DNA from 2 places in the Roseinatronobacter sp. NSM genome. Region 2 is predicted to be linked to the other one. Evidence: riboswitches for the same ligand, from Rfam matches in the RefSeq annotation. Region 2 holds a riboswitch; the other holds the start of a gene.
What was found. Region 2 has a riboswitch for thiamine pyrophosphate ahead of ACTZWY_RS07225 (thiamine ABC transporter substrate-binding protein). Riboswitches for the same ligand answer to the same signal wherever they lie in the genome.
Positions count from the first base shown of each region.

Region 1 (5,228 bases), on a different contig from region 2:
AGGGCGCATCAGCCATGTGGAACAACTGGGCGGTGAAACACTGATTTACCTGCGCGCTGACCCGCACGGGTTGATCACTGTGCGCCTGTTTGGTGAACACGCAGCCGAAGTGAATGAGCGCGCGTTTGTCACCCCCGACATGGCCCGCGCGTTCCATTTCGGCGCGGATGGACAGCGCCTGAGCATATGATACACCCGCAAAACTGACATAAAGGCCCTTGCGCATGACCGAATTTTCCGACCCCCGCTACCGTGATCTGGACCGCTGGGACAGCCTGACCGCCCTGCGCACCATCTGGGAAAGCCAGATGGCAGCACTTGCCAGCATTGGCCCGGCGCTGCCCGCGCTGGCGGCGCTGGTCGAAGCGGCCTTGCCGCGTCTGCGCGCTGGCGGGCGGCTGGTTTATGCGGGCGCGGGCACGTCCATTCGCATTGCCGTGCAGGATGGCACCGAACTTGGCCCGACCTTCAACTGGCCTGACGCGCGCACGCATTATCTGATTGCGGGCGGTGAAGCGGCGCTGAAACTGGGCATTGAAGGCGCGGAAGATGACGCCGCGGATGCCCGCGCACAGGTGGCGCGCGCAGGCATTGGCGCGCATGATGTGGTCATTGGCCTTGCCGCCAGCGGGCGCACCCCGTTTACAGTGGCCGCGATTGTGGCGGCGCGTGCAGCAGGCGCGCTGACAGTGGGGATTGCGTGTAATGGTGCAACCCCCCTGCTGGACGCGGCGGAACACGCCATCACAACCGAAACCGGCGCCGAAGTGGTCGCAGGGTCCACCCGCATGAAGGCCGGCACAGCCCAAAAGGTGGTTCTGAACATGATTTCCACGCAAATCATGGTGCGGCTGGGGCATGTGCATGACGGGCTTATGGTCGACATGCGGCCCCAGAACATCAAGCTGCGGGGGCGTGCGCAAGCCATGGTGCAGCGCATTGCAGATGTGCCCGCGCAAACAGCCACAACCGCGCTGGAGAAGTGCGGCTGGCGGGTAAAACCGGCGGTGCTGGTCGCCATGGGTGCAACCCCCGCCAGCGCCGATGCCGCGCTTGACCGCGCAGGTGGCATATTGCGCGATGCCATGGCCGCGCTATGACGCTGCGCCACGAACTGCTTGCATCGCGTGCAAAAGATACGCCAATCTATGTCCGGCTGGCCGCAATTCTGCGCGAGAAGGTCCAGCAAGGGGAATTTGCAGTGGGCGACGCGCTGCCATCTGAACGTGATATTGCCGAACGCATGGCCGTGTCGCGCGTCACAGTGCGCAAGGCCATCGACCTGTTGATGCGCGAAGGCGTGCTGTCACGCAAACACGGGTCGGGCACCTATATTGCGCCGCGCATTGAACAACCGTCATCGCTGCTGGCCGGGTTTTCCGAAGATTTGCGCAGGCGCGGGTTGGTGGCCGGGTCTGTCTGGCTGGAAAAATCGACCGACACCGCATCCCCCGATGAAGTGATTGCCTTCGGGCTGGCCGTGAATGCGCGCGTCAAACGGTTCCGGCGCATTCGCACCGCCAATGGCGAACCGCTGGCGCTGGAACATGCCATTGTCCCCGAGATTTACCTGCCCGATCATGACAGCGTGGACAATTCCCTGTATGCCGCCCTTGATGCGGTGGGAAACAAGCCTGTCACCGGGCTTCAACGTGTCACCGCGTCGCTTGCATCTGACGATGAAGCGCATAACCTGGGCGTGCCCACTGGTGCGGCAGTGTTACGGATCGAACGGCGCGGCTATCTGGCAGATGGCACGATGATCGAACTGACGCGCTCTGCCTATCGCGGGGACCGCTATGATTTCGTCAGCGAATTGCGCGAAATCTGACGTTGCCCCATGGACCCTGGCCCTGACGGCCTGCCTGTGACCTGCCCTTCGCAAAGTGCCATGTTTCGTGTTGGGGGCTTGTCGGCTGCGAAGTTTTGAATTAGCTCTGTCACTCATAACCGTTGGGGTGCCTTGCTTGCAGGGCTGAGAGGCGCAGCGCCAACCCATCGAACCTGATCCGGATTATACCGGCGTAGGGAACGGTGCGCAAAAAGGGCTATGACAGGCCCGCATTCCGTCCCCTGACGTTGGTATCCACAACGAAAGGAGGCGCGCTTGATCCCCATAGCCTTGACCATAGCAGGTTCGGATTCCGGCGGCGGTGCCGGTATTCAGGCGGATTTGAAGACATTTTCCGCGCTGGGTGTCTATGGCGCGTCGGTCATCACGGCATTGACGGCGCAGAACACGCGCGCGGTCACCATGGTGGACCCCGCCAGCCCCGGCATGATTGCGGCACAAATGCAGGCGGTGTTCGATGATCTGGACGTGCGCGCCGTCAAGCTGGGCATGCTGGGCGATGCAACTGCCATCTCCACAGTGGCCGAAGGGTTGCACGGGTGCACCGTGCCGGTTGTTCTGGACCCTGTGATGGTTGCGAAATCCGGTGACAGGTTGCTGCCAGCGGATGCACTGGTGGCCTTGCGCCGCGACATCGTGCCGCTTGCCCATGTGCTGACCCCGAACCTGCCGGAAGCTGCGGATTTGCTGGGCATCGCCCCCGCGCAGTCCGAAGCGCAGATGCTGGAACAGGCGCAGGCCCTGCGCGACATGGGCGCACGGGCTGTGTTGATGAAGGGCGGGCATGGGCAGGGTGCCGATTGCGTGGATCTGCTGGTTGAGGCCAGTGGGGTTACCCGCCTGACCGCGCCGCGCCGCGCCACGAAAAACACCCATGGCACCGGCTGCACCCTGTCGGCCGCAATTGCGGCGGGGCTGGCGCAGGGCATGGCGCTGGGCGCGGCCGTGGCGCGCGCGCATGCCTATTTGCAAGGCGCGATTGCGCATGCGGATGCGCTGGGCGTGGGGTCGGGCCATGGGCCGGTGCATCATTTTCACGGGGTTTGGCGAAATGACTGATGTCACCATTATCGGGGCTGGTGTTGCCGGACTTTGGGCCGCTTGGGCATTGTGCAAGGCCGGTGTGGGCGTGCGTGTGATCGACCGCAACGGTGCGCCCGGCCCACATGGGTGTTCGTGGTGGGCAGGGGGCATGCTGGCCCCGTTTTGCGAAGGCGCGGTGGCCGAAGCGCCTGTTGTCGCGCATGGCGCGACTGCTGCCGCCCACTGGGCGAAGGTGACAAACGTAACCTATCGCGGGTCGCTTGTTGTTGCGCTGGACCGCGACAAGGGCGAACTGGCACGTTTTGCCCGCCGCACCAGCGGGCATGAATGGGTCAGGGACGGGCTGGCCACGCTGGAACCTGATTTGACCGGCCCCACACAGGCGCTGTTCTTTGGCGCTGAGGCCCATCTGGACCCGCGCGCGGCCCTTGCTGATCTGGTGGCGGCATTGCGCGCGCGCGGGGTGCATATTGAACATGCCACGGCCACGCCCGATGACATACCCGGCCCGGTGATTGATGCGCGCGGCATGGCCAGCCCTGTGCCGGGGCTGCGCGGGGTGCGCGGCGAAATGGTGGTGTTGCGCGCGCCCGATATTGCGCTGACACGCCCTGTGCGCCTGCTGCATCCGCGCCACCCGCTATACATCGTGCCGCGTGCGAATGGCGTCTATATGCTGGGCGCAACCCAGATCGAAAGCGCGGACCGGCGCGGAATTTCGGCGCGGTCCACGCTGGAATTACTGTCGGCGGCCTATGCGCTGGACCCGCGCTTTGCCGAGGCCGAGGTGCTGGAAACCGGTGCGGATTTGCGCCCGGCCTTTGCTGATAATGTGCCGCGCGTGGTCCGACAGGGGCGGGTTTTGCACCTGAACGGGTTGTTCCGGCACGGCTATCTGATGGCGCCTGCACTGGCACAGCAGGCTGCGGATTTCCTGACCCATGGCATCAAGGGGGATTTGTTCCATGAAGATTGAAGTGAATGGCGAGATGCACCAGATTTCAGCCGCAACTGTCGATGATGCATTGGCAGAACTGGGCTGGGCGGACGCGCGCGTGGCCACGGCGCTGAATGGGGAATTCCTGCCCAAAGCCGCCCGCGCCACAACAAACCTGACCAACGGGGACCGGCTGGAAGTGCTGGCCCCCATGCAAGGCGGCTAGGGCATGGCGCAGACGAACTGCATAAAGGATTGCGATGATGCATGATTTCTACGGCGTGAAGCTGGACAGCCCCTTGATGCTGGGCACGGCGCAATACCCGTCCCCTGCCATTTTGGAAGCCGCGTTTCGCGCGTCCGGCGCATCTGTGGCCACTGTGTCGCTGCGCCGCGAAAGCGGGCAGGGTCAGGCGTTTTGGGACATTATCCGCGGGCTGGGTGTGCATGTGCTGCCCAATACCGCAGGCTGCCACAGCGCGCGCGAAGCCGTCACCACGGCCCAAATGGCGCGGGAAGTGTTTGAAACCAACTGGATCAAGCTGGAAGTCATCGGCAATGCCGACACGTTGCAACCTGACCCGTTCGGATTGCTGAATGCGGCCGAAACGCTGGCCGCTGACGGGTTCGAGGTGTTTCCCTACATGACCGAAGATCAGGTTCTGGCGCAGCGTCTGGTTGATGCGGGCTGCAAGGTGCTGATGCCTTGGGGTGCGCCCATCGGGTCCGGTCTGGGGTTGAACAACCGTTACGGGCTGAAAACCCTGCGCGCGGCGTTTCCCGACATTCCCATGGTTATTGACGCGGGCCTTGGCCTGCCCAGCCATGCAGCGGCGGCCATGGAGTTGGGGTTTGACGCGGTCTTGCTGAACACTGCCGTGGCGCAAGCGGGGGACCCTGTGGCGATGGCGCGCGCCTTTGGCATGGCGGCCAGCGCGGGTGCCTTGGCCCGCACCGCTGACCCGATGGAACCGCGCGACATGGCCGCGCCGTCAACCCCGCTGATTGGAAAGGCTTGGTTATGACCCTACCACGTTTTTATCCTGTGTTTGAGTCTGTGGACTGGCTGGCCCGCGCCCTGCCGCTGGGGGTGAAGCTGGTGCAGCTGCGCATCAAGGACCGCGACCCCGATGCGCTGCGTCTGGACATTCGCGCCGGGCTGGCACTGGCGCGCCAGCATGATGCCGCGTTGGTTGTGAATGATTACTGGCAACTGGCGATTGAGGAAGGCGCGGATTGGTTGCATCTGGGGCAGGAAGATCTGGACAGTGCCGATATGGCCGCCATAAGGCGCGCGGGGCTGCGTGTGGGCATTTCCACCCATGACCATGCCGAACTTGACCGCGCCTTGGCGCTTGCGCCCGATTATATTGCGCTTGGGCCGGTCTATCCGAC
Region 1 covers NZ_JBQTCF010000005.1:66,497-71,724, forward strand. Annotated here, with positions in the region: gene ACTZWY_RS04260 (ABC transporter ATP-binding protein) at 1-190, shown strand, start outside; gene ACTZWY_RS04265 (N-acetylmuramic acid 6-phosphate etherase) at 225-1,100, shown strand; gene ACTZWY_RS04270 (GntR family transcriptional regulator) at 1,097-1,831, shown strand; TPP riboswitch at 1,945-2,048, shown strand; gene thiD (bifunctional hydroxymethylpyrimidine kinase/phosphomethylpyrimidine kinase) at 2,108-2,911, shown strand; gene ACTZWY_RS04280 (FAD-dependent oxidoreductase) at 2,904-3,872, shown strand; gene thiS (sulfur carrier protein ThiS) at 3,862-4,059, shown strand; gene ACTZWY_RS04290 (thiazole synthase) at 4,097-4,858, shown strand; gene ACTZWY_RS04295 (thiamine phosphate synthase) at 4,855-5,228, shown strand, end outside.
Region 1: another riboswitch for thiamine pyrophosphate. It lies ahead of thiD (bifunctional hydroxymethylpyrimidine kinase/phosphomethylpyrimidine kinase); the one in region 2 lies ahead of ACTZWY_RS07225 (thiamine ABC transporter substrate-binding protein).

Region 2 (5,228 bases):
CAAGCTGATCATGCCAAGCGGCACCAGCAAAAACAGCGCCCCCGCCCCAATCAGTGCGCTGTCCCACAGCCGCAACCCTGCGCTGCCGGTGTCAAACCGTTGCACTGGCCTGTCCAGCCCCCCGCCCAGTGCCTGCGGCAGGGCCACGCGCCACGCCACCACCCCCGCCACAGCGCAAATTGCGAATTGCACCAGCGCCAGCATTGCCGCGCGCCCCATGTCATAGTCAAACCGGAACGCCTGATAGATTGCCAGTTCCACAGTCGTGGCGCGTGGCCCTCCGCCCATGGTCAGGGCCACTGAAAAACTGGTCAGGCAGATCAGGAAAATAACCAGCGCCGCGCCGGGCAAAAGCGCGCGCAGCATGGGGGCTTCAAGGTGGAGGAACGTGTCGCGGGGTGTGAAACCCAGGCTTGCGGCCAGCCGGAACCGTTCGGCGGGAATGGCGGCCCAGCCCTGCAACAGAATGCGCGTGGCCAGCGGCAGGTTATAGAACACATGCGCCAGCACAACGCCATGCAGCCCGAAAATGTTGAACCGCGCCAGCCCTGCCCAGTCCAGCCCCTGATTGATGATCCCGGACCGGCCAAACACCGCCAGCAACCCCAGCACCGCCACCAATGTGGGCAGAATGAACGGTGCCCCCATCAGCGTGATCAACACGCCCCGCCCCCTGAACTGCCGCCGCGCCAGCGCGCGCGCAATGGGCACGGCCAGCCCCACCGACAGGGCCGCCGATAATACCGCCTGAACCAGCGTGAACCGCACCGCTGCCCAGTCTGCGCCGCGCAAGGCGCTGAACCCTTCGGCACGCAGGGCAACTGCCCCCAGGGCCCCGAAATTCAGCACCAGCAGCCACGCGGCCACGGCCCCACCCGCAAGCAAGGTGACCAGTCGCGCGGACCGGGCGGCGTCGCGGGTCACCGCGTCATGCCATCCAGCCAATGCGCAAGGGCGGGGGCGCGGCGGTCATCGGCCATGTCCTCGGTCAGGAAAATGGCCTGTTCGGGCAGCGGCAAATCGCGGAACACCTGCGGCCAGTCATCGCGCGCCAAGGCCGACGGGTAGGACCAGTTTGCCAGCGCAATCATCGACTGGAAGTCCCGCGACAGGATGTAGTCCATGAACTGCCGCGCCAGGTCGGGCTGTGCCGCGCCTGCCAGAACGCCCGCCGCTTCGGCAATGAAATAATGCCCTTCGTCGAAAATGGCGGCGGCTTTGGTGTCGTCATCTTCTTCGGCAATATGATAGGCGGGGGATGTGGTGTAGCTGAGCACCATGTCGGCCTCGCCATCAGTGAACATGCCATAAGCCTCGGACCAGCCGGCGGTGACGGTGACTGTCTTGGCGGCCAGGTTCTGCCAGATCGCGCGCGCCTCATCGCCATACAGATGGTCCACCCACAACATCAGCGCAAGCCCCGCCCCCGACGACCGCGGGTCTTGCCAGATGACCGAAATATCATCACGTTCAATCAGTTCGGCAAAACTGGATGGCGGGTTCTCCAGCCGTGTGCGGTCATAGACGAAGGCCGCATAGGACCAGTTGAAGGGGATGAATATGTCATCGCTCCAGTCAACAGGCACGGTCAGCGGGGCCAGATCCTGCCCATGGGGGGCAAACAGCCCCGATTGGCGCGCGCGCAGCACTTCATCCGTGCCAAGGCCCATGACGACATCGGCTTGCAGGCGTGCCCCTTCCAGCATCAGGCGGGGCAGAACGTCGCCTGTGCGATATTCCAGCGTACAATCACAGCGGGCCTCGAACCCTTGCTTGATGGCAGGCCCCGGTCCCCAGCTGGACCCGAAATAGTCAGGCGCCAGAACAGTCAATGTGTCGGCCTGCGCGGGGGCTGTCATGGCCAGAACAGCAACTGCCGCGAAATGGAAACGTGCCATTCGTTCACTCTCCTGTTGTCACGACGGGCGAGGATTGAAACGGGGGGCAAACCCGCACCTTCCCTCCGCCGGTGTTAACCGGTTCAGGTTCAACGGGTCCGCGCATGTCGCATCTCAGCTTGCAAGCAAGCCCCCCGAGGTATGACATCACTTAGGGGTTTTCGCCCCATCGGGCAAGGGCAGTGCTTGAGCCTTGCGCGCCTTCCCGCTAAGGGTTTCCCCAAAGGAGTGCCGCCCATGAGCTATAACAGTTTTGGCCATCTGTTCCGTGTGACAACCTGGGGCGAAAGCCATGGTCCCGCCCTTGGGGCCACTGTGGACGGCTGCCCCCCCGGCGTGGCGCTGGATGCCGCCATGTTGCAGCACTGGCTGGACAAACGCAAACCCGGCCAAAGCCGCCACACAACGCAGCGGCGCGAACCTGATGAGGTGGAGATTCTTTCAGGCGTCTATGACGGGCACACCACCGGCACGCCCATTCAACTGATGATCCGCAATGTGGACCAGCGGTCCAAGGATTACGGCAATATCCTTGACACTTTCCGCCCCGGCCATGCCGATATCACCTATTTCCAGAAATATGGGCTGCGCGACCCGCGCGGGGGCGGGCGGTCCTCGGCGCGCGAAACGGCAGCGCGGGTGGCGGCGGGCGGTGTGGCGCGGGCCGCGCTGGCGGCATTGGTGCCGGGGCTGACCATTGCGGGATATATGGTGCAGATGGGGCCGCATGTGATTGACCGCGCGCGGTTCGATCTGGCTGAAATTGCGCGCAACCCCTTCTGGGTGCCCGACGCGCAGGCCGCGCAGGACTGGGCGCAGGCGCTGGACCAGATCCGTAAGGACGGCAATTCTGTGGGCGCAGTCGTGGAAGTGGTGGCCACAGGGGCACCGGCAGGGCTGGGCGCGCCGATCTATGCCAAGCTGGACACTGAACTGGCGGCAGCGATGATGTCCATCAACGCGGTCAAGGGCGTGGAAATCGGCGCAGGCATGGGGGCCGCCACCTTGACCGGCGTTGAAAATGCCGATGAAATCGAAATGGGGCCAGACGGGCCGCGCTACCGGTCCAACAAGGCGGGTGGCATTCTGGGCGGAATATCGACCGGGCAGGATATTGTCGTGCGATTTGCGGTGAAGCCCACATCGTCCATCCACACGCCGCGCGCATCTGTCACGCGCACGGGCGACCCCACAGATGTGGTCACCAAGGGGCGTCATGACCCTTGTGTGGGCATTCGCGCCGTCCCTGTGGGTGAGGCGATGATGGCATGCGTTTTGCTGGACCATCTGCTGATGCAGCGTGCGCAGACCGGGGCGCTTGGCCCCGTTGGGCAGATTGGTCCGGCGGGGCAGTAGCTTTTGCCAATGGCCTGGGGGGCAAACACGCCTTTGGCAGACGGAACTGTCCTTTTGCGGACATTGGGAATGCCCCGGCGCGGAATCAAGGCCGCAGGCCGCCGCGCCATCGGCGGGCCGTCCCGCGGCCTGCCGATGACCTGAAGGCGTGCCAAGCGTTTGATGTCAGGAATATGCCGCGTGGATAAAGTGCGTCCCCTATAACGCCGGATCGGCAAACCCCGGCCCGCCGATAGCGCGTGCTATGTCCAAGTGCGAAGGGCAGCTTCAGGCCATAACGCCGCCATCAATGACGCTGTTTAACGTGTGTCCGCGTTCATTGGCATTCACGCGACTCACACAACCCGTTGGTGGCCGCGTATTCTTGCGCGCAAAGCCGGGTCCCACTTTTGCGCGTCACGTTCCAATCCCGATATGGTCAGCTTTGCGACAGTTTATGCCCCGTGCCCTGTCTTGCACCGTGGTTACCCCCCAGCGGGCTTTGCTTCCGGGGCCTGCGCCAGCACATCTGCAACAAGCTGTTGCAGCCAGCGCGCCAGTTCCGGTTCGGGCGTGGGCGTGCGTCCCAAACCTGGCGGCACGTCCAGCGGACTGCGGCCGTAAATAACCGCATAATGCGCCAAGGCCATGACATAGGCCCCAAGATCATTGACATGAATATCATCCCGAAACAGCGCATCCATGCTGGCCAGTCCGGGCGCAGTGCCCGCCGCAATGGCGTCATAGAGCGCTGTCATCAGGCGCGGGCCGGGAATCATGACCATTTCGGGCATGCCATCTGGGCGGTGGCGGTTCACATGGTCGCGGATTTCCAGCCAGCGCGCCTGTTCCACCTGCAGCCGGTCACGAAACGGAATATGCCCCTCCGAAGTGTCATCGCCTGACCCCGGCCCTGTGTCGCGCGTGACCCAGGTTGCATATAGCACTGTGCGCGCGCCGTTTTCCCATGCATGGCGCGCCCATTTCAGCGCTTCATCCGCTGAATTGTGATACCCCATGGTGTTCAGCAACGGCACGCGTTCGGTCAGCACCAGCAGGTCGTAATTTCCCATCGCGCTGCGGGCATCCACGGGTTGGGCAGTGTTGTTCCAGCGCCAGTCCATCGGGCTGCCGGGAATGGTGGAGCGGTCAATGACCGCCCCGCGCCCGCCAGTGGCTTGGACCATGGGGCGCAGCATGTCGGGGATGGGGTCGGTCAGTGAATGGCCCGACATGACAACGCGCGCATCAAGCGCCATATCCGCAAATGCGGGACCCTGCGCGATGGACAGCCAAAGCGCGACCAGCCCGACACCCAGTTTTCGCATCACAGCCTTCATTCCCGATGCCCCTTTATGAACAGGCTGAGCATGCCCCATATTGGTTAAGAAGCCAATAACCCTGCGGGTCAGTCTGCCTTGCGCCCCTGCAAGTGTTTGCGCAGCTTGGATGGTGGCGCTTTCTTGCGGCCCTTATACGGGTTTTTGTCAGATTGCGACCGCATGAACATACGAATGGGCGTGCCCGGCATGTCGAAACTGTCGCGCAGGCCATTGACCAGATAGCGGCTGTAGCTTGCGGGCAGGTCTTCGGGGTTGGAACACATCACCACAAATCCCGGTGGGCGGGTTTTGGCCTGTGTCATATAGCGCAGTTTGATGCGCCGCCCGCCCGGTGCGGGGGGCGGGTGGGCCTCGACCATGGCGGCCAGCCAAAGGTTCAACCGGGCAGTGGGCACACGGCGGTTCCACACTTCATGTGCGCGCAGCACGGCCGCGTGCAGGCGGTCCAGCCCCTTGCCTGTCTTGGCGGAAATGGTGACCAGCGGTGCGCCTTTCAGTTGGGGAAGCAGCTTTTCAAACCCCGTGCGCAGGGCTTTCAGCTTATCTTGCTTGTCATCTTCCAGATCCCATTTATTGACCGCGACAACCACCGCCCGCCCTTCGGTTTCCGCGAAATCGGCAATGCGCAAATCCTGTTGTTCAAACGGAATCG
Region 2 covers NZ_JBQTCF010000010.1:25,333-30,560, reverse strand. Annotated here, with positions in the region: gene ACTZWY_RS07230 (thiamine/thiamine pyrophosphate ABC transporter permease ThiP) at 1-924, opposite strand, end outside; gene ACTZWY_RS07225 (thiamine ABC transporter substrate-binding protein) at 921-1,898, opposite strand; TPP riboswitch at 1,942-2,045, opposite strand; gene aroC (chorismate synthase) at 2,136-3,254, shown strand; gene ACTZWY_RS07215 (hypothetical protein) at 3,719-4,573, opposite strand; gene der (ribosome biogenesis GTPase Der) at 4,642-5,228, opposite strand, start outside.